One region of the Streptomyces sp. JNUCC 64 genome, then DNA from elsewhere that is predicted to be linked to it. Evidence: riboswitches for the same ligand, from Rfam matches in the RefSeq annotation. Region 1 holds a riboswitch; the other holds the start of a gene.
What was found. A riboswitch is a leader RNA that binds a small molecule or an ion and turns the genes downstream of it on or off. The one in region 1 is predicted to bind S-adenosylmethionine.
Positions count from the first base shown of each region.

Region 1 (11,120 bases):
CGGGACGGACCACGATGTGGCCGATCTCTCCCGCGTAGCCGTGCGCGCCGGGCTCTATCCGGCCGTCGATGCCGATGGCGCCCGCTATGCCGGTGCCGAGCGGCACGAAGAGGAAGCGGTCGGCGCCCTGGCCCGCGCCGATCCGTCCCTCCGCGAGGCCCCCGGTCCGGACGTCGTGGCCGAGGGCCACCGGAACGCCGTCGAGACGGTCGCTGAGCAGCTTGCGCATGGGCACGTTGCGCCAGCCGAGGTTGGACGCGTACACCGCGACCCCCGCCTCGGCGTCCACGATGCCCGGGACCGCGACACCCGCGGCGGAAGCGGTGACGCCGAAGTGCTCGACGCCGTACGAGCGCAGGTCCGCGGCGAAGTCGAGGATGCCCTCGACGACGGCCTCGGCGCCGCGCTCACGGCCCGTTGCCCGGCGGGCCGTGTGCAGAAGCGTTCCGTCGTTCGCCACGAGGGCGGCTTTCATCCCGGTCCCGCCCACATCGAGGGCGATGACGTGTTCTCCGGCCGGGGGTCCGGGGGGTGTCTCCCGGGTCGTTGCAGTCACGGGTGACAGTGTCGCGTGTAGACGGCCAAGAGGTCTAGTCCAGTTGCGGTACGCGCCCCATGGTCACGGAACGTTGCCGAAGTGATACGGCCACCCCCTCGACCCGGCCCCTCGCGGCCCGACAGACTCGCCGCCAACTGATCGGCGGGGCCCGCCACCCGGGTGGTGCGGGCGTGCGAGGGGTGGGGACACGGACGTGCGGCGTCGCAGGACGAGACTGGTCGCGGCAGGCGCCGCGCTGGTGCTGACCACGTTACTGAACGGATGCGGAACCGGCGGTGAGGAGCCGGACGGGGACACCACCCTGACCCTGGTGGCCGCCGACTACGGCGACTCCCCGGGCAACGGCAGCGCCGAGTACTGGGACGACCTCGTCGTCGACTTCCGGAAGGACAACCCGGACATCGACGTCGAGGTGACCGTCCTGCCGTGGACCGAGATCGACGCCCGGGTCAAGGACATGGTGGCCGAGGGCGAGGCGCCCGACATGGCCCAGATCGGCGCCTACTCCGACTACGCGGCGGACGGCGCGCTCTACAGCGCCGACGATCTGCTCTCCGTGGTCGTCCAGGCCGACTTCCTGCCGGTGCTCGCCGACGCGGGACAGCTCGACCGGGTCCAGTACGGGCTGCCGTTCGCGGCCTCCACCCGGCTGCTCTTCTACAACAAGGCCCTGTTCCGCAAGGCCGGGATCACCGATCCGCCCCGCACCTGGAAGGAGCTGAAGGCCGCCGCCGTCCGGCTCCGCCAGGAGGGCGTCGACTACCCCTTCGCGCTGCCGCTGGGTCCCGAGGAGGCCCAGGGCGAGACCCTGACGTGGCTGCTGAGCGGCGGCCACGACTACACCGACGGCAAGGGCGCCTACGACTTCGACGACCCCGCCAACGTCCGGACCCTCACCTGGCTGCGGGACGAACTCGTCCGGGAGGGCCTCACCGGCCCCACCCCGCCCTCCCGGCTGAACCGGGCCGCCGCGTTCTCCGCGTTCGCCGAGGGGGACGTGGGCATGCTCAACGGCCACCCCACCCTCATGCGCATCAGCGAGGCGAAGGACGTCGAGTACGGGATGGTCCGGATGCCCGGCCCGGCCGAGGAGAGCCTCTCCTCGCTCGGCGTCGTCGACTGGCTGATGGCGTTCCGGGAGAACGGCCACCAGGAGGAGATCGGCCGGTTCCTCGACCACGTCTACCGCAAGGAGAACGTCCTCGCCTTCTCCCGCCGCTACGACATGCTGCCGGTGACCCACACCGCCGCCGAGGAGATGTCCAAGCACCGCGACGACAAGGAGCTGCTGGACTTCCTCGACCGGCTCCAGGCCGCCCGGCTCTACCCCGTGGACAAGACGTCCTGGCCCCAGGTCAGCGCGGACATCAAACAGCGGATCGGCGCGGCGGTGGACGACGGCGGCGATCCCGAGCGGGTGCTGCGCACCATCCAGCGGCGCGCCCTGCGGGCCGCCGAGGACAGACCGGGCGGCTGAGCCGCCCGGCCCGTCCGGTCCGTCGACGGGCTCGCCCCCCGGTCCCGTCCCGGTCCCGTTCCGTCAGGGGCGGGGCGGGACCGGACGGGTAGGTTGGGGGGATGGCGGACGACGAACCGGGCGACGGGCCCGACGGCGGCCCGGTCGACCGGCTCGACGGTGGACCGGGCGACCGGGCACGCGACCGTCCGGACGCCGGACCGGACGGCCGTCCCGACGACGGTCCGGAGAACAGACCGGCCCACCGGCCCGACGGCGGCCCGGGCGGTGAGCCCGGCGACGGTCCGGACGCCGGGCCCGACGGAACGGAACGGGACGGCCGTCCCGACGCCGGACCCGACGACGGGCGGGACGACCGGTCAGGCGAGCGCGCGGACGCCGGACCGGCCGACGGACCACCCGACGGACCAGGTGAGCGACCGGCCCACGGGCTGGGCGAGCGGGAGCGCGGGGTGCTGGCGCTGGAGCGGCTGAGCTGGTCCGGCCCCGGCGCCAAGGAGCGCGCCGTCCGGGAGCGCCTCGGGATGGCGCCGGTCCGCTACTACCAGGTGCTGAACGCCCTGCTGGACGACCCGCGCGCGCTGGCCCACGACCCGGTCACCGTCAACCGGCTCCGCCGGCTGCGGGACACCCGCCGCGAGGGCCGCTGAGCCACCCCGGGACGGGACGGGCGGCGGCAACCGGACGGTGGGCCTCCGTGGTCGGGTGCCCGCATAGTGGGACCCCGGTGGCGCCGGAGCCGTCGGGGTCACCGCGAACCGTGAGCACGCGCGCCCGCGCGCGGCAGCCGACGAAGGGCGAAGGCCATGGCGTTACCGCCGATCGAGATCGACACCAGCCGACCGCATCCGGCCCGGATGTACGACTACTACCTGGGCGGCAAGGACCACTACGAGGTCGACCGGGAAGCGGCCGAGCGGGTGGTGGCCCTGGCCCCCGACGCCAAGCGGATCGCCCGCGCCAACCGGAGGTTCATGCACCGGGCCGTCCGCCATCTGGCGCGGCGCGGGATACGGCAGTTCCTCGACGTCGGCACCGGCATCCCGACCGAGCCCAATCTGCACCAGGTGGCGCAGGAGGTCCGCCCCGACGCGAAGGTCGTCTACGTCGACAACGACCCGATCGTGCTGCGCCACGCGGAAGCGCTGCTGCGCGGCACCCCCGAGGGACGCACCGCCTACGTCCAGGCCGACGTCCGGGAGCCGGAGAAGATCCTGGCGGCGGCCCGGGAGGTGCTGGACCCCGCCGAGCCGGTGGCCCTCTCCCTGGTGGCGCTGCTGCACTTCGTCCCGGACGATTCGGACCCCTACGGACTGGTGGACGCCCTGCTGGAGCCCCTGGCGCCCGGCAGCGCCCTGGTCCTCACCCACGGCACCAGCGACTTCCACGACCCCGAGGTGTTCGGCGGGATAGCGGAGGTCTACCGGAAGAGCGGCATACCGTTCCGGTTGCGGACCCGCGAGGAGTTCAGCCGCTTCTTCGACGGTCGGGAACTGGTCGAGCCCGGGGTGCGGGTGGCCGACGACTGGCGCCCCGAACCCCATGAGGCCGCCCCCGAGGGCACCACCTCGATCGGCTTCTACGCCGGGGTCGCCCACAAGTGACCTCCGGTCCCGGTCCCGGCGCCCGTCCGCGAGGGCGGGCACCGGGACCGGCCGCCGGTCGGTGCGGTCCGGCGCCCGGGAGGACCGTTCAACTAGGCTCACCGCCATGGGAATCCCTCGTGACTCCGTGCCCGAGCCGACCACCCCCGAGGGCCGCGCCGCCCTCGCCGCCCTCCTCTCCGACCCCGCCCGCGCCGTGGTCGCCCTGGACTTCGACGGCACCCTCGCCCCGATCGTCGACGACCCCGAACGGGCCCGCGCCCACCCCGGCGCGCTCCCCGCGCTCGGCGCCCTCGCCCCCGCGCTGCGCGGGACCGCCGTGATCACCGGCCGTCCCGCCGCCGTCGCCGTGCGGGCCGGGGGCCTCGACGGCGCCCCGGGCCTCGACCGGCTGGTCGTCCTCGGCCACTACGGGGCCGAACGCTGGGACGCCGCCACCGGCGAGGTCACCGCCCCGCCCCCGCACCCGGGCGTGGCGGCGGTCCGCGCCGAACTGCCCGGGGTGCTGCGCGCGGCGGGCGACTGGCCCGGCACCTGGACCGAGGACAAGGGCCGCGCGGTCGCCGTCCACACCCGCCGCGCCGAGGACCCGACGGGCGCGTTCGAAGCGCTGCGCGCCCCGCTCGCCGCCCTCGCCGCCCGGCACGGACTGATCGTGGAGCCCGGCCGCATGGTCCTGGAGCTGCGCCCGCCGGGCGTGGACAAGGGCGCCGCCCTGACCCGGTACGTCCGGGAGACCGGCGCGCGGACCGTCCTCTACGCGGGCGACGACCTCGGGGACCTGCCCGCCTTCGCGGCGGTGACCGCGCTGCGCGCCGAGGGCGTGGCCGGACTGCTGGTGTGCAGCGGCAGCGCGGAGGTCACCGAACTGGCCGAACGCGCCGATCTGGTGGTGGACGGCCCGGCGGGCGTCGTCGCGCTGCTGGCCGCGCTCGCGGCGGAGCTCCACGCCGACGGGACCTGACCCCACGGGCCGCCCTGCCCCCGCGATCCGTCCGGTGTGGCGAGCCGTCCGGCCCGGGGCGCCGGCCCATCGGCCTCGGGGTCCGGTGCGGCGAGCCGTCCGGCCCGGGGCGCCGACCCGTCGGCCTCAGCCCCCGTCGTCGTCCGGGCCCCGCTCCAGGGCCCGTAGCTGGTCGAGGAACCAGCGGGTCGGGGGCAGCGCGGTCGCGGCGGCGGCCAGGTGCTTGGTGCGTTCGGCGCGCTCCGCGTCCGGGGTGGTGAGCGCGGTCAGCAGGGCGTCGGCGGTGGCGGTGACGTCGTACGGGTTGACGGTCAGCGCGTACCCGCCCAGTTCCTCGAAGGCGCCCGCCTCCCGGGACAGCACCAGGACGCAGCCCCGGTCGGAGACCACCGGGATCTCCTTCGCCACCAGGTTCATCCCGTCCCGCACCGGGTTGACCAGCGCCACGTCCGCGAGCCGGTAGGCGGCGAGCGACCGGGCGAAGTCGTCCTCCACGTGCAGCACCACCGGCGTCCAGTCCGGCGTCCCGTACCCGGCGTTGATCTCGGCGGCGAGCCGGGACACCTCGGCGGTGTAGTCGCGGTAGACGGCGAGGTCCTGCCGCGACGGGTACGCGAACGCCACGTGCGTCACCCGCTCGCGCCACTCGGGGTGGCGTTCCAGCAGGTCACGGTAGGCGAGCAGACCGCGCACGATGTTCTTGGACAGCTCGGTGCGGTCGACGCGGACGATCGTCCGGCGCGGGGCGCCATCCGGGCCGGTGCCGATCTGGGCGCGCAGCGCGGCGGACCGGTCGGCCACATCGGGGCGGTGGGCGCGCTCCCGCAGGAAGTCGGCGTCCGCGCCCAGGCCGTGCACCCCGATCCGGGTGGTGCCGGTGCCGCCGGTGATCTCCTCGCAGCAGGCGGTGAACGCCGCCGCCCAGCGGTGGGTGAGGAACGCGGCGCGGTCGGCGCCCAGGATGCCGCGCAGCAGCTGTTCCGCCACGTCGTCGGGGAGCAGCCGGAAGTAGTCGACGGGTGCCCACGGGGTGTGCGAGAAGTGCCCGATCCGCAGATCGGGCCGCAGCTCCCGGAGCAGCCCGGGCACCAGCGCCAGGTGGTAGTCCTGCACCAGCACGGCCGCCCCCTCGGCGGCCTCGTCGGCGAGCGCCCGGGCGAAGGCGGCGTTGTACTCCTCGTACGCGGCCCAGCGGGCCCGGAAGGCGGAGTCGAAGACCGGCTCCAGCGGGGTCTGGTACAGCATGTGGTGGACGAACCACAGCACGGAGTTGGCGATCCCGTTGTAGGCGTCCGCGAACACGTCCGGCGGGATGTCCAGCATCCGCACCCGCTGGCCCCCGGTGTCCCCGGGGTCGAGGGCGCCGCCGGTGCGGCGGACCGCCTCCCGGTCGCCGTCGCCGAGGGCCGCGCACACCCAGACGGCGTCCGCGTCGGGGCCGATCGCGGAGAGCCCCGAGACCAGTCCGCCCCCGCCCCGGCGGGCGGTCAGCGCGCCGTCGTCGCCCACCGCGTACGAGACGGGACCGCGGTTCGACGCCACGAGGACCCGTGCGCCCCGCCCACCCTCAGAGAAACCCATACGGCGATACCTCGCCCGGCCCCGCCGCCCTCAAACGTCGCCTCCGAGCCACCGCCGGGCCGCCGCCGGGCCTCGGCGCGCCGTCGTTCCGGGGGCCGTGGTGACGGGTCCCGGCCGCGTCCCGGGCGACGGTCCTCAGCCGCGTTCCCGGGCGGCGGACTTGCTGCGGACGGTGGCGACGAGCAGCCCGCCGACCGCGCACAGGGCCGCGCCGAGACCGCCGTACAGATGCGGGGAGAAGCCGTCCGGGGCGGCCCGGCGTTCCGGCGCCCGCGCCGCCCCGGGCGCGACGGTCCCGGCGGCGACGGTCCGTCCGGCCACGGCCGCGGTGGCCGGACCGGCGGACACGACGACGGTGGCGTCCGTGGGAGGCGCGAGCACCGGATACGCGGCCGAAGCCGACGTCACGGTGAGCGCCGATGCCGCGAGAACCCCTGCCGTCCACACGGCCGTCCGCCGGACGCCACCACTGTTCCCCTTACCCGCTCCACGCGGAAGGAACATAAGAACATGGAGGAATTTGCCCATAAGTCGAAAATCTAGACATTCCTCCAAGTCGGACGGAGGTGCCACGCGGATCCGCCCCACCCCCGCGCACCCGATCGCCGACCGGTCCCGCCGCGTGACGCCGAGCCGACGCCGACGCCGCGCGGCGCCAGGTGGCCGCCGGGGCGCGTGACGCCCCGTGACCGCCGGGCGTCGTCAGGCGACCCGGCGGGCCGCGTACTCCGCCACCGAGGCCATCGGCGGCCGCTCCTCCGTGTCGACCGGGTACGTGCGCGGCTCGAACCCCCCGGCGCCCCGCTCGAACTGCGTCAGCTCGGGCCGCAGCAGATGCCCCCGGGCCAGCCGCAACTGCGCGGTCCGGTAGACGGCGGCGGCCATCCGTCCCAGCGCCTGGCCGTCCTGGTGGCGGTGGCGCCGCACCCCCACGTCCACCTGCCCCAGCGCGTCCAGCCCCACCGTGTGCAACGCGTCCACCAGCAGCCCCAGCTCCACCCCGTACCCCACCGGGAACGGCAGCCGTTCCAGCAGCGAGCGGCGGGCCGCGTACTCGCCGCCCAGCGGCTGTACGAAACCGGCCAGCCGGGGCCAGTGCATGTTGAGCACCGGCCGGGCCAGCAGCTCCGTCACCCGGCCGCCCTGCCCGGCGGCCCCGGCGGAACCCGAGGACCCCGGCGCCCCGGCGGACCCGGGGCCCTCCGCGCCGGAGGGGCCGCCGAACGGCCGGTCGTACATCGCCTTCACGAAGTGCACGTCCGGCTCGGTGAGCAGCGGGCCGACGATCCCGGTGACGAAGTCCGCCGAGAACTCCCGCAGGTCCGCGTCCACGAAGCAGACGATGTCACCCCGGGTGACCAGCAGCGAACGCCACAGCACCTCGCCCTTGCCGGGCACCGCGGGCAGCCCGGGGAGGATCGCGTCCCGGTGCTCCACCCGCGCCCCGGCCGCCGCCGCCACTTCCGCCGTGCGGTCCGAGGAACCCGAGTCGACCACCACCAACTCGTCGACCAGCGGCGCCGGACCGCCCATCAACGTGTCCCGGATCACGGTCACGATCTGGCCGACCGTCTCCTGTTCGTCGAGCGCGGGCAGCACCACACTGACCGTGGCCCCCGAGGCCCGCTTCGCCGCGGCGAGCTGGTGCTGCGGGCGGTCGGCCACGGACCAGGAACGCCTGCTCAGCCAGTCCTCGACTTCTTCCAGCACGGTCAGTGGCTCCCTACTGTGATCCATCTCGCGGTGCGGACGACTATCTCAACCGTCCTGGCCTTCGGTTACAGTCTTGAACAACGCGTACGACCGTCGCATGTCGGGGGCCGGACGCCGACAACCGCATACCGCTCATCCAGAGGGGCAGAGGGATACGGCCCGTTGAAGCCCCGGCAACCCTCCAGTCGGTCACTCGTACACCGCCCGCCACTTGATCCGATCCACGCGATCGATCACGGCGGAGCCGTCGCGAGGCTCCCGGCTCGGGAAGGTGCCAATTCCGTCTCGTGACGAAGCGCGTCACGGGGAAGATGAGGAGAAAGGGCCTCGCCTCCATGGCTGTTCAGACCGTTGCATCCACCACCGACACCGCTCCCGACCTCGGGCCCGCCAAGGCGCTGTCCTGTCGCGAGTGCGGCGAGCGCGTGCCGCTCGGGCCGGTCTTCGCCTGCGAGCTGTGTTTCGGGCCCCTTGAGGTCGCCTACGAGCTGCCGCTCGGCGACCCGGAGGGGCTCCGCAAGAAGATCGAGTCGGGCCCCGAGAACATCTGGCGCTACGCCCCGCTGCTGCCCGTCCCCGCCGACGTCGCGAGCAAGCCGAACCTCAACCCCGGCTGGACCAAGCTCATCAAGGCCGACAACCTCGCCCGCGAACTGGGCGTGACCGGCGCCCTGTACGTCAAGGACGACTCCGGCAACCCGACGCACTCCTTCAAGGACCGCGTCGTCGCCCAGGCCCTGGAAGCCGCCCGCGCCTTCGGCTACACCACGCTCTCCTGCTCCTCCACCGGCAACCTCGCCGGTGCCGTCGGCGCCGCCGCCGCCCGCGCCGGCCTGCGCTCCTGCGTGTTCATCCCGCACGACCTGGAGCAGGCCAAGGTCATCACGGCCGCCGTCTACGGGGGCGAACTCGTCGCCATCGAGGGCACCTACGACGATGTGAACCGCTTCTGCTCCGAGCTGATCGGCGACCCGCTCGGCGAGGGCTGGGGCTTCGTCAACGTCAACCTCCGCCCGTACTACGGCGAGGGCTCCAAGACGCTCGCCTACGAGATCTGCGAGCAGCTCGGCTGGGAGATCCCGGACCAGCTGGTCATCCCGATCGCCTCCGGCTCCCAGCTCACGAAGATCGACAAGGGCATCCAGGAGCTGATCAAGCTCGGTCTGGTCGAGGACAAGCCCTACAAGATCTTCGGCGCCCAGGCCACCGGCTGCTCCCCGGTCTCCGCCGCCTTCAAGGCCGGACACGACGTGGTCCGCCCGCAGAAGCCCGACACCATCGCCAAGTCGCTGGCCATCGGCAACCCGGCGGACGGCCCCTACGTCCTCGACATCGCCCGTCGCACCGGCGGCGCCGTGGAGGACGTGGACGACGCGGCCGTCATCGAGGCCATCTCGCTGCTCGCCCGCACCGAGGGCGTCTTCGCGGAGACGGCGGGCGGCGTGACCGTCGGCGTCACCAAGAAGCTCATCGAGTCGGGTCTGATCGACCCCGCGCTCACCACCGTCGTCATCAACACCGGCGACGGCCTCAAGACCCTCGACGCGGTGACCGACCGGGCCACCGCCACCATCAAGCCGAACCTCGACGCCTTCCGCGAGGCGGGTCTCGCCACGGGCTGAGCCCGCACCTGCCCGGGCGACGGCCCGCACGACCGTCGTCGCCCGGGTGCCTCCCGCCGGTTCCCGGCGCGGCCGGGCCCCGGGCGCACCACACGCCGTACATCACGCCGCACGTCGCGGCGCGCGTCATCCGTCGCGGCCCTTCGCGATGCGCGGCGGACGGCGCGCGACACCCCGCGCCCGCCCGTCCCGCTCCCGGGGCGGGCGCCCGCACACCTCGCGTCGCCCCTCCCGCCCCGCCACCCGCCCCGCCTCCCTCCTTCCCCCCTCTCCCCGTCCCGCACTCCTCCGGAAACGACCGGAAAGGCCATTCCATGAGCGTCACCGTCCGCATCCCGACCATCCTGCGCACCTACACCGACGGCAAGGCCGAGGTGGCCGCCGAGGGCGCGACCCTCGGCGAGGTCATCGCCGACCTGGAGAAGAACCACCCGGGCATCGGCGGTCGCGTCCTGGACGACCAGGGAGCCCTGCGCCGCTTCGTGAACGTCTACGTCAACGACGACGACGTCCGCTTCGAGCAGGGCCTCGGCACCGCCACCCCGGACGGCGCGGGCATCTCGATCATCCCGGCGGTCGCGGGCGGCTGACCCCGCCGGGCCGGGCGGGCCGCTCCCTGTCCGGCCCGCCCGCCCGCCCTTCCCGCCCGGCCCTTCCGCCGGGCCCCGCCCCGCCCGACGCTCTCCGTGACCGGACCGGACCCCTCCGCAAGAGAAGCGGAAGAGGTCATTCCCGAGGATTGAACGCGATAGGGTTGGGGAAACGGCTCGCGCATTTGTGCTTCACACAAATGACTTCTCAGCCGCTCGCCGACAAGATGCAGCCAAACAGCATTACCGAATTGGCCGCTCTGTGTCATTTGTCGGGCCCGACTTGCCCTGAATTCGCGGGCATTATCTGGATATCTCCGATCGGTCGCGCCCAGATTTCTCGTCCAGTTGACCTGTTGCAGACGGCAGTTGGACAGATACATTCAGCGGCGGTCGACGCGTTCCGGCGCACACCCCCAACCGTTGGGGGGTGGAGGTCTGACCCGGGCCCGCGGAGCGCGGTCCTGTGCAAGGGCCAGTAATAGGGGAGTTAGGCATGGCTCAGGGCACCGTCAAGTGGTTCAACGCGGAGAAGGGCTACGGCTTCATCGCGGTCGACGGTGGTGCGGATGTTTTCGTCCACTACAGCGCCATCCAGATGGACGGGTACCGCACCCTTGAAGAGGGCCAGCGAGTCGAGTTCGAGATCTCGCAGGGTCAGAAGGGGCCGCAGGCGGACATGGTCCGCTTGGCCGTCTGAAGTACGCGTCGACTGACTGCGACGTTCCGAGGGGTCCGTACCCGGCTAGGGGTGCGGACCCCTCGCGTCGTCAGTCCCTCTGTCTTTCCGTCTCTCCGCTGTTTCTCTGTCTCTCTGTCTCTCCGAGCCTCCGTCCGCGCATCCGTCTGCGTCCCGGACGGACGGCGCCAGGGGCGCGTCCTCGCTCCCGTTGTCCGCTCCCGCCCGCTTCCGCGCCGTGCGCGCCCCATGTGCCGCGCGCTCCCGTCCGTTCCGGCGTGTACTCCGCGCACCGCGCTGACCTGCGGCGGGACCGGGAGGGACGGTTCCT
Region 1 covers NZ_CM137015.1:3,552,445-3,563,564, reverse strand. Annotated here, with positions in the region: partial or broken gene ACVWNX_RS14470 (ROK family protein) at 1-556, opposite strand, end outside; gene ACVWNX_RS14465 (extracellular solute-binding protein) at 798-2,036, shown strand; gene ACVWNX_RS14460 (DUF3263 domain-containing protein) at 2,468-2,686, shown strand; gene ACVWNX_RS14455 (SAM-dependent methyltransferase) at 2,843-3,640, shown strand; gene otsB (trehalose-phosphatase) at 3,747-4,604, shown strand; gene ACVWNX_RS14445 (alpha,alpha-trehalose-phosphate synthase (UDP-forming)) at 4,731-6,185, opposite strand; gene ACVWNX_RS14440 (hypothetical protein) at 6,321-6,593, opposite strand; gene ACVWNX_RS14435 (glucosyl-3-phosphoglycerate synthase) at 6,888-7,895, opposite strand; SAM riboswitch class I at 8,028-8,216, shown strand; gene thrC (threonine synthase) at 8,234-9,520, shown strand; gene ACVWNX_RS14425 (MoaD/ThiS family protein) at 9,835-10,110, shown strand; gene ACVWNX_RS14420 (cold-shock protein) at 10,607-10,810, shown strand.

Region 2 (11,120 bases), 2.8 Mb from region 1:
TCAAGGTCGAGTCGCTGCCCGCCGTCGAGGGCTCCTGGTACTGGGTGGACGACCAGGTCCTGCACTACCGCCCCAAGGAGTACTGGCCCGTCAACGCGACGATCCGGGCGCGCAGCACCCTGGACGGCATCAAGGTCGGGGAACGCCTCTGGGGCGGCGACAACGCCTCGTTGAAGCTCACCACGGGCGACCGGATCGTCGCCGTCGCGGACGTCTCCTCGCACCAGATGACGGTCTACCGCAACGGCGAGGAGATCAACACCATCCCCGTCACCGCGGGCAAGCCCGGCTTCGAGACCCGCAACGGCGTCAAGGTGGTGCTCGGCAAGGAGTACTTCGTCCGGATGCGCGGCACCAGCATCGGGATCGCCGAGGGCACCTCGGAGTCGTACAACCTCCCGGTGTACTACGCGACCCGGGTCACCTGGAGCGGCGAGTACGTCCACGCGGCGCCCTGGTCCTCGGGGTCCCACGGCTACGCCAACGTCAGCCACGGCTGCGTGGGCATGAGCACCGGCAACGCGGCCTGGTTCTACGAGACCGTCCGTCCGGGCGACCTGGTCAAGGTCGTCAACAGCTACGGCGAGGACATGGACGCCTTCGGCAACGGCTACGGCGACTGGAACCTGGACTGGAAGGAGTGGCAGGAGGGCAGCGCCGTCACCGGCGCCGCGGGCCCCCGTACGCCGCCCCCGGCCCAGCAGGCCCGGCTGCGCCCCCAGACGTGAGCGACCCGGTCTGAGGGCCCGGTCCCGGGCGCCCGCCCGTGACGCGCCGCCAGAGCCGGGTCCGGGGTCCGGGGCTCCCCGGCCCCCGCGCGTCCGCCCGTGACGCCCCCGGCCGCGCCATACGGGCGGCCGGGAGGGGACGCGGGTCCATGGCCCCGGGGTCCGGCGGAACGGGCGCGGACACCGGACCGACGGCCGCAGGGTGGTCCGGCGATGGGCCTACGCGCCGACGGCCAGCCTGCTGCGCAGCAGCCCGGCCAGCGCCTCGGCGAACTCCACCGGTTCCACCGGCAGGGTGACGGCGGCCTCGGCCCGGCTCCAGGTGGCCAGCCAGGCGTCCTGGGGGCGCCCGATCAGCAGCAGCACCGGGGGGCAGCGGAAGATCTCGTCCTTGATCTGACGGCAGACGCCCATCCCGCCCGCGGGCACCGCCTCGCCGTCCAGGACGCACACGTCGATCCCGCCCCGGTCCAGCTCCTTGAGGACGGCGGGGAGCGTGGCGCACTCGACGAACTCCACGGGCGGCACGTCCGCGGCCGGCCTGCGTCCGGTCGCCAGCCGCACCTGCTCCCGGGTGTTCGCGTCATCGCTGTAGACCAGCACCGTGGCGGTCGGCTGCATTGTTCCTCCGAGTGCTCAGCGCCCCGGAGCCTGCCTGGCCCGGGGCTGGGGGATGCCTGGGACGGGAACCGCTGGGGCGGATGCTACTCCCTCGGACACCCCGTCAACACCGGTTCGGACACCCTCGCGATGGGCCATCCGGGCAGCGCACAGCGGGTGGACACACCGAACGGCACCCCCCGGAGTGAGGGCGAGATAAGCGACCGACATAATGTCGGTCGTGGCGACAGCAACGACAGTAGAAACCGGGCCCGCGCACCCGTCGGTCAATCGGCCGAACCTCACCAGCGTCGGAACCATCATTTGGTTGAGTTCCGAGCTGATGTTCTTCGCGGCCCTCTTCGCGATGTACTTCACCCTGCGATCGGTGACCGGTCCCGACTTCTGGAAGGAACAGGCGGCAACCCTGAACCTTCCGTTCTCGGCCACGAACACCACGATCCTGGTGCTCTCCTCCTTCACCTGCCAGCTCGGCGTTTTCGCCGCCGAGCGCGGGGACGTGAAGAAGCTCCGGATGTGGTTCATCGTGACCTTCGTCATGGGCGCGGTCTTCATCGGCGGTCAGATCTTCGAGTACACGGAGCTGGTGAAGGAGTACGGCCTCTCGCTGTCCTCCGACCCGTACGGCTCGGTGTTCTACCTGACCACCGGCTTCCACGGACTGCACGTGACGGGTGGCCTGATCGCCTTCCTCCTGGTCCTGGGGCGCACCTACGCGGCCAGGAGGTTCACCCACGAGCAGGCGACCGCCGCGATCGTCGTGTCCTACTACTGGCACTTCGTCGATGTCGTGTGGATCGGCCTCTTCGCCACGATCTACTTGATCAAGTAATCGGGCCGCGCCCCCAGGGGGGCCGCTCCCGACAACCAGAAGCATCGACGCAGAAGATCCTGACACCGGGGTAATCCGTGAAAAAGCTCTCCGCACGACGACGCCACCCGCTGGCGGCTGTCGTCGTCCTACTCCTCGCGCTGGCGGCCACCGGGGGGCTGTACGCCGCGTTCGCACCCGCGGGCAAGGCGCAGGCCGACGAGACCGCCCAGTCCCTCGCCATCGAAGAGGGCAAGAAGCTGTACGCCGTCGGCTGCGCCAGCTGCCACGGCACCGGCGGCCGGGGCACCACCGACGGTCCGCCGCTGGCGGGCGTCGGCGCGGCCGCCGTCGACTTCCAGGTCGGTACCGGCCGGATGCCGATGGTGTCCCAGGGCGCCCAGGCCCCGAAGAAGAAGAAGGTCTACACGCAGGCCCAGATCGACCAGCTGGCGGCCTACATCAGCACGATGGGCGCAGGCCCCAGCGTGCCGACGGAGAAGCAGTACAGCATCGAGGGCGCGGACATCGCCAAGGGCGGCGAGCTGTTCCGCAACAACTGCGCGCAGTGCCACAACTTCACCGGTCAGGGCGGTGCCCTCACCAAGGGCAAGTACGCCCCCAGCCTCGAAGGCGTCAGCCCGAAGCACCTCTACGAGGCGATGCAGACCGGGCCCCAGAACATGCCCGCCTTCCCCGACACGACCATGCCGGAGAAGGACAAGCGGGCGATCATCGCCTACATCGACGCGGTCAACGGTGACAAGACCGTCTACAACGGCGGTATGAACCTCGGCGGGCTCGGCCCGGTGAGCGAGGGTCTGTTCGCCTGGATCTTCGGTCTGGGCGCGCTGATCATCACCGCCATCTGGGTCGCCGCTCGGACCGCAAAGGCCAAGAAGTCATGAGTAGCCAAGACATTCCAGAAGAGAACCTGCCCGCCGCGCAGGACCACGCCCACGGCTCGGTCGCCCTGGCCGACACGGAGAACCCGTTCGCGGACCCGGGGCTGCCCCCGCACGAGCACCGCATCCAGGACATCGACGAGCGGGCGGCCAAGCGGTCCGAGCGCACCGTCGCCCTGATGTTCGTGCTGTCGATGCTGGGCACCGTCGGGTTCATCGCCGCGTACCTGACCATCCCGGTCGACAAGGCGATCTACGTCTGGCCGATCGGGCACACCAACGCCCTGAACTTCACGCTCGGCCTGACCCTCGGCGTCTCGCTGTTCCTCATCGGCGCGGGCGCGGTCCACTGGGCCCGCACCCTGATGTCCGACGTGGAGATCGCCGACGACCGTCACCCGATCGCCGCCTCCCCGGAGGTCAAGGCGAAGGTCATGGCGGACTTCCGGCAGGGTGCCGAGGAGTCCGGGCTCGGGCGCCGCAAGCTGATCCGCAACACGATGTTCGGCGCCCTGGCGCTGTTCCCGCTCTCCGGCGTCGTGCTGCTCGGCGGTCTGGGCCCGGCGCCCGGCACCAAGCTGCGCCACACCCTGTGGGCCAAGGGCAAGCTGCTCGTCAACATGAACACCAACGAGCCGCTGCGTCCCGAGGACATCACCGTCGGCTCGCTGACGTTCGTCAAGCCCGAGGGCCTCGACGAGCACGACCACAGCTTCCTGGTCGAGATCACCAAGGCCGCCGTGATGATCGTCCGGCTCCAGCCCGGTGACATCAAGGACAAGCAGGAGCTGGAGTGGTCCCACGACGGGATCGTCGCCTACTCCAAGGTCTGCACCCACGTCGGCTGCCCGATCAGCCTGTACGAGCAGCAGACGCACCACGCGCTCTGCCCGTGCCACCAGTCCACCTTCGACCTCTCCGACGGCGCCCGGGTCATCTTCGGTCCCGCCGGTCACCCCCTTCCGCAGCTGCGGATCGGTGTGAACAAGGAGGGTTACCTTGAGGCGCTCGGCGACTTCGACGAGCCTGTCGGTCCGGCCTTCTGGGAGCGCGGATGAGTACCACGACGACCACCGAGACCGACGCACGCCGGGGCAAAGCGCCCGCCGGCGAGCGGGTCGCCGACTGGGCGGACGGCCGGCTGGGGATCTACTCCCTGGCCAAGGCCAACATGCGCAAGATCTTCCCGGACCACTGGTCCTTCATGCTGGGCGAGGTCTGCCTCTACGCCTTCGTCATCATCATCCTGACGGGTGTCTACCTGACGCTGTTCTTCCACCCGTCGATGAACGAGGTGGAGTACCACGGCCCGTACGTGCCGCTCCAGGGCCAGCTGGTCTCCGAGGCGTTCAACTCCACCATGAAGATCTCGTTCGAGGTCCGTGGCGGTCTGCTCATCCGGCAGATCCACCACTGGGCCGCGCTGATCTTCCTGGCGGGCATGTTCGCGCACATGATGCGCGTGTTCTTCACCGGCGCGTTCCGCAAGCCGCGTGAGGTCAACTGGGTCTTCGGCTTCCTGCTGTTCGTCCTCGGCATGTTCACCGGTTTCACCGGCTACTCGCTCCCGGACGACCTGCTGTCGGGCACCGGTGTCCGCTTCATGGAGGGCGCGGTCCTGTCCGTGCCGATCGTCGGCACGTACCTGTCGTTCTTCCTGTTCGGCGGGGAGTTCCCGGGGCACGACTTCGTGGCCCGCTTCTACTCCGCGCACGTGCTGCTGCTGCCGGGCATCATGCTGGGCCTGATCGTGGCCCACCTGATCCTCGTCATCTACCACAAGCACACCCAGTTCCCCGGCCCGGGCCGGACCCAGAAGAACGTCGTCGGCATGCCGCTGATGCCGGTCTACATGGCCAAGGCCGGTGGCTTCTTCTTCCTGGTCTTCGGTGTCATCGCGGTCATCTCCGCGCTGGTCACCCTGAACCCCATCTGGTCGATCGGCCCCTACCGTCCGGACATGGTGTCCACGGGCGCCCAGCCGGACTGGTACATGGGCTTCTCCGAGGGCCTGATCCGTGTCATGCCGGGCTGGGAGATCAACTTCGCCGGGCACACCCTCGTCCTGGGCGTGTTCATCCCGCTGATGGTCTTCCCGCTGGTGCTGGTCGCCATCGCGGTGTACCCGTTCATCGAGTCCTGGGTCACCGGTGACAAGCGCGAGCACCACCTGCTGGACCGCCCGCGCAACGCGCCGACCCGGACCGCCGTGGGCGTCGCCTGGATCACCTGGTACGTGATCATGCTGATCGGCGGCGGCAACGACCTCGTGGCCACGCACTTCCACCTGTCGATCAACTCGATCACCTGGTTCGTGCGCATCGCGTTCTTCGTGGGACCGGTGCTGGCCTTCATCGTCACCAAGCGGATCTGCCTCGGCCTCCAGCGCCGGGACCGGGACAAGGTGCTGCACGGACGCGAGTCCGGCATCATCAAGCGCCTGCCGCACGGCGAGTTCATCGAGGTCCACGAGCCCCTCAACCAGGAGCAGCTGCACACGCTCACCCAGCACGAGCAGTACAAGCCCCTGGAGCTCGGCCCGCTGGTCGACGAGAACGGCGTCGAGCGCAAGGTCTCCCCGCTGGAGAAGCTGCGCGCCCGGATGTCGAAGAGCTACTACGGCGAGCAGGGCCAGATCGCCAAGCCCACCGTCGAGGAGTACAAGGAGATCCAGGACGGCCACGGCCACCACTGATCTCCCACGGCCGGGGCCCCGCGCGGGGGTCCCGGCGGTCGCCACCCGGAGGGCCCCGTCCACTGCACGGACGGGGCCCTCCGCGCGTTCCGCTCCTGGATAGGGTGGAGCGCAACGGGCCCCGGCCGGACGACGGACGGGGCCGTCCACCGTCCGCCGCGCGGCCCGTCCCGCCGCGGCCCACACCCGGGAGCGACCCATGAGCGCTGTGACCCACGCCGGAGGCGACACCACGGCGGTCCGTTCCTGGCCGCAGGTCCTGAACGCCCTGCTGTCGGGCGAGGACCAGAGCGCCGACGCCACGGCCTGGGCGATGGACCGGATCATGAGCGGCGAGGCGACGGACGCGCAGATCGCCGGGTTCGCGGTGGCGCTGCGGGCCAAGGGCGAGACCGTCGAGGAGATCACCGGACTGGTCCGCGCCATGTACCGGCACGCCCGGACCATAGAGGTCCCCGGGCCCGCCGTGGACATCGTGGGCACCGGCGGCGACGGCGCCCGGACCGTCAACATCTCCACCATGTCCGCGATCGTCGTCGCCGGGACCGGGGCGAAGGTCGTCAAGCACGGCAACCGCGCCGCCTCCTCCGCGAGCGGCGCCTCCGACGTGCTGGAGAAGCTGGGCGTCAATCTGGAGCTGACGCCGGAGCGGGTGGTCGAGGTGGCGGAGGAGGCCGGGATCACCTTCTGCTTCGCGGTGAAGTTCCACCCCGCCCTGCGGTACGCGGGCGCCGCCCGCAAGGAGCTGGGCATCCGGACCGTCTTCAACTTCCTCGGCCCGCTCACCAACCCCGCCCGGGTGGGTGCCCAGGCCACCGGGGTCGCCGACGCCCGGATGGCGCCGGTGGTCGCCGGGGTGCTCGCCGAGCGGGGCACCTCCGCCCTGGTCTTCCGGGGCGACGACGGACTGGACGAACTGACCACCACCGCCACCTCCCGGGTCTGGACGGTCCGCGACGGCTCGGTCGCCGAGCAGCCCTTCGACCCCCGTGACGTGGGCATCGACCTGGTCCCGGTGGAGGCGCTGCGCGGCGCGGACGCCTCGTACAACGCCGATGTGGCCCGACGGCTGCTCGCCGGGGAGACCGGGCCGGTGCGGGACGCGGTGCTGCTCAACTCGGCCGCCGCGCTGGTGGCGCTGGCCCCGGGCGGCGGTCCGCTCACCGACCAGATCCGCACCGGCATCGCCCGGGCCGCCGAGTCCATCGACTCGGGGGCGGCCCGCCGGACCCTGGAGCGCTGGGTCGCCGTCAGCAACGCCTGAGCGCCTCCCGCTCCGCTCCCTCCGGCCGTCCCGCACCCGCGGGGCGGCCGGACGCGTGTCCGTGATCCGGGACGGGGTAGTGCGTCCGGGGGAACGTCTGGCATGATGCATCCCAGGTCATGAGTGACAGCGCATCGGCCCCGGCCTGCTGTCCGGCAACCCTCCGTCCGTGGCGGGGTGCCCCGGGTGAAGACCAGGCCGTAGGCAGCGAGGTCTACGGCAAGCGCGGACCCCTCGCGTCTCCAGGGGTCCTGGTCGTCGAGGGAGCGGTCTCGTGAGCAAGCGAATGCGATAGGGCGCAGCGCCCCACCTCCGCGCACGCCCTGTCCGGTGTGTTCCTTTCACCCTTTCTCCGCGTCTCCACGCCGATTCCCCGGCCGGTTCCGCACGCGCCGACGCGCGTCCGCGATCCGCCGCCGGACGCCGTGCCGCCGTGCGCTCCGCGCTGCCCCGGCATCGGCCGACGCGCCCTGCCTCACCCGGGAGTCCGTCATGTCCGCACGTGCCACCACCGCCGACCCCGTCTGCGCCCCCGTCGCCGCCGAGCCCCTGCTCCCCGTCCTCGGCCGCGACGTCACCGTTCCGCTCGTCACCGGCGGCGAGGTCGACTACGCCGCCCTCGACTACGCCGCCAGCGCCCCCGCGCTCCAGCGGGTCTGGGACGACGTCGCCGCCTACGCGCCCTACTACGGAAGCGTCCACCGGGGCGCCGGTTACCTCTCCCAGCTCTCCACCGACCTCTTCGAGAACGCCCGCCGCACCGTCGCGGAGTTCCTCGGCTGCCGCGAGGGCGACCAGGTCGTCTTCACCCGCTCCACCACCGACTCGCTGAACCTGCTGGCCGCCGCCCTGCCCGCGGACTGCCAGGTCTTCGTCTTCGAGACCGAGCACCACGCCTCCCTGCTGCCCTGGCGCGACGCCCGCGTCACCTACCTCGACGCCCCCCGCACCCCGGGCGAGGCCGTGGACACCCTGGAGCGCGCGCTCGCCGCCCGCGACCCGTACGGGCCCGCCCTGGTGTGCGTCACCGGCGCGTCCAACGTGACGGGCGAACTGTGGCCGGTGCGCGAACTCGCCGCCGCCGCCCACGCCCACGGCGCCCGGATCGTGCTGGACGCCGCCCAGCTCGCCCCGCACCACCCGGTGGACGTGGCCGACCTCGACGTGGACTGGATCGCCTTCTCCGGCCACAAGCTGTACGCGCCCTTCGGCTCCGGGGTGCTCGCCGGACGCGCCGACTGGCTGCGCGAGGCCGAGCCGTACCTCGCCGGGGGCGGCGCCTCCCGCCGGGTCTCCCGGCGCGCCGACGGCGGGGTGGACGTCGAGTGGCACGACAACGCGGCCCGGCACGAGGCCGGTTCGCCCAACGTGATCGGCGCCTACGCCATCGCCTCCGCCTGCAAGGCGCTCACCGAGGCCGGGTTCGACCGGCTGGTGGCCCGGGAGCGGGTGCTGATCGACCGGGTGCGGGCCGGACTCGCGGAGATCCCCGAGGTGCGGGTGCTGTCGCTGTTCGGCGACGACGCCCCCCGGGTCGGGGTCATCTCCTTCGTGGTGGACGGCTGGAACAGCTCCCACCTCGCCGCCGCGCTCTCCGCCGAGTACGGGATCGGCGTCCGCGACGGACTGTTCTGCGCCCACCCGCTGGTGCGCACCCTGCTCGGCACCGACCCCCGGGACCCGGGGGAGTGCGGGGCGCCCGAAGCCGCGCCGGGCGAGCGTTCGCTGAACGCGATCCGGGTCAGCTTCGGGGCGGGCACCCCCGACGAGCACGTGGAGCGGTTCGTCCGGGCGGTGCGGGAACTCGTCACCGACGGCGCCCGCTGGAGCTACCGCACCGAGGACGGGCGCTGCGTGCCGGACCCCGCCGGCACCGCCGCCTGAGGCTCCCCGCCCAGCCGGGTGCCGAGCTGGATCATCCGCAGGGCGCGCTCGGTCGCGTCGGTGAGGAACTCCCCGCCACGGCCCAGCGCCTCGGTGAGGGAGACCGGCGCGGGCATGATCGAACCGTAGGCGTCGACGCCGACCGAGCGCACCTGGTGGGCGCCCTCCCCGAGGGTGCCCGCCAGCGCCAGCACCGGCCGTCCCGCCAGCTTGGCGCGGCGGGCCACCTCGGCGGGCACCTTGCCGCGCGGGGTCTGGTGGTCCAGGGCGCCCTCGGCGGTGACCACCAGATCGGCGCGGGCCAGCCGCTCGTCCAGACCCAGCCGGTCCAGCAGCACGTCGAAGCGGGGCAGCAGTTCGGCGCCGAGCGCGGCGAGGCCCGCGCCCAGCCCGCCGGAGGCGCCCGTCCCCCGGCCGTGGCACAGGTCCGCGCCGACCCGCAGGTCCCGGGTGAGGACGTGCGCCCAGTGCTCCAGCGCGGCGGCGAGGTGCTCGACCTGCTGGGGCGTGGCGCCCTTCTGCGGGCCGAAGACCCTGGCCACCCCGCGCTCCCCGCACAGCACGTTGTAGGGGTTGCAGGCCACCCGGATCTCGGTGGCGGCCAGCCGCGGGTCCAGTCCCGCCGGGTCGATCCGGTCGAGGCGGGTCAGGGCGCTTCCGCCGCGCGGGAGTTCCCGGCCGTCCGCGTCCAGCAGCCGGGCGCCGAGGGCCTGGAGGGCGCCCGCGCCGCCGTCGGAGGTGCCGGAGTCGCCGCAGCCGACGAGGATCCGGCGGGCCCCGGTGTCCAGGGCGGCCCGGATCAGCTCGCCGACGCCGTAGGTGGTGGTCGCGCCCGGGTCCCGCAGGTCGCGCGGGACGAGGGAGAGTCCGGCGACCGCCGCCATCTCCACCACGGCGGTGCCCTCGCTGTCCCCGAGGAGCGCGAAGTGGGTGCCGATGCGGTCCCCGGTGGGGCCGGTGGCGCGCAGCGGGACCAGCCGTCCGCCGGAGGCGGCGGCCAGCGCCTGGGCGGTGCCCTCGCCGCCGTCGACCAGCGGGATCAGATCGATCTCGGCGTCCGGGACGACCCGGCGCACCCCCTCGGCGATGGCCTCGGCGGCGGACTCGGCGGACAGCGACTCCTTGAAGCCGCTCGGGGCGACGGCGAAACGGGTCAGCATGATGGGTGCTCCTGAGGGTGAGGGTGGGCGGGCGCGAGGCCCGCGGGGAACGGCCGGGGCCGTGGGTCAGCGGGTGAGGGGGATGCCCAGCAGCGGCCACACGGCGACCGCGAACAGCAGCACCAGCGCGGCGGTCAGCGGGGCCAGGACGGCGGACATCCGGAGCAGGTCGCCCGGGGTGTAGGTCGGGACCCCGGGGATCTCGGCGTAGAGGGTGACGGGCTTGGCCGAGGCGGGGAGCGTGTGGCAGAAGCCCGCGGCGGCGGTGGAGGCGAGGGCGGCGGCCACCGGGTTGACCCCGGCGGAGGCCGCCGCCGCGACCACCAGGGGCACCAGGACGGAGGAGCGCGCCGAACGGGACTGCAGCAGCAGGTGCGCGGCGGTGGACACCACCACGATCACGGTGAGGAACAGCCACGGCGGCAGGTCCAGCGGGATGCCGCCGACCAGCCACCCGGCGGCGCCCGAGTCGGAGAGCGCCAGGCCCATCGCCATGGTCGCCGCCATGAACAGCAGCATCGACCAGGGCACCGTCTTCAGCGCGTCCTTGAGCCGGACGGTGCCGAGCGCGGGGGAGGAGGCGACGACCGCGCCGATCAGGGCGACCACGGCGGGCGGCACCCGGTGCAGCGGCTCGCTGCACCACAGGGCGATCACGGTGGCGAGCAGCAGCGCGCAGCGGGTCTCGGCGGGCTCCCAGGGGCCGATGACGGGCCGCTCGCTGTGCTCCTGGATCTGCTCGGCGGTGATGTGGACGGGGCCCTGGCGGTCGGCCCGCTTGGTGGTGGTGAACAGCACGACCTCGGCCGCCAGGTGCGAGGAGACGATCGCCAGCGGCAGCCCGACGAGCAGCCACTCGGTGAAGCCGATCCGCTCGCCCACCGCGTCCCACAGCACCGACACGGTGATCAGATGGGCGCCCGCGCCGATCAGGGTCGCCACCGCCGACAGCAGGATCACCGTCGGGAACAGCAGCGCCAGCATCACCACCAGCCGCTTGCGGTCGGCGAGGACCTTCGCCAGGGCGAGGAACACCGGCATCGCGAGGGCGG
Region 2 covers NZ_CM137015.1:6,341,793-6,352,912, forward strand. Annotated here, with positions in the region: gene ACVWNX_RS26095 (L,D-transpeptidase) at 1-728, shown strand, start outside; gene ACVWNX_RS26100 (DNA-binding transcriptional response regulator) at 948-1,349, opposite strand; gene ctaE (aa3-type cytochrome oxidase subunit III) at 1,561-2,181, shown strand; gene qcrC (cytochrome bc1 complex diheme cytochrome c subunit) at 2,259-3,068, shown strand; gene qcrA (cytochrome bc1 complex Rieske iron-sulfur subunit) at 3,065-4,123, shown strand; gene qcrB (cytochrome bc1 complex cytochrome b subunit) at 4,120-5,760, shown strand; gene trpD (anthranilate phosphoribosyltransferase) at 5,960-7,024, shown strand; SAM riboswitch class IV at 7,140-7,256, shown strand; gene ACVWNX_RS26130 (aminotransferase class V-fold PLP-dependent enzyme) at 7,517-8,908, shown strand; gene ACVWNX_RS26135 (glycerate kinase family protein) at 8,854-10,068, opposite strand; gene ACVWNX_RS26140 (SLC13 family permease) at 10,135-11,120, opposite strand, start outside.
Region 2: it holds a riboswitch for S-adenosylmethionine, as region 1 does, so the genes downstream of both, ACVWNX_RS26130 (aminotransferase class V-fold PLP-dependent enzyme) here and thrC (threonine synthase) in region 1, are expected to answer to the same signal.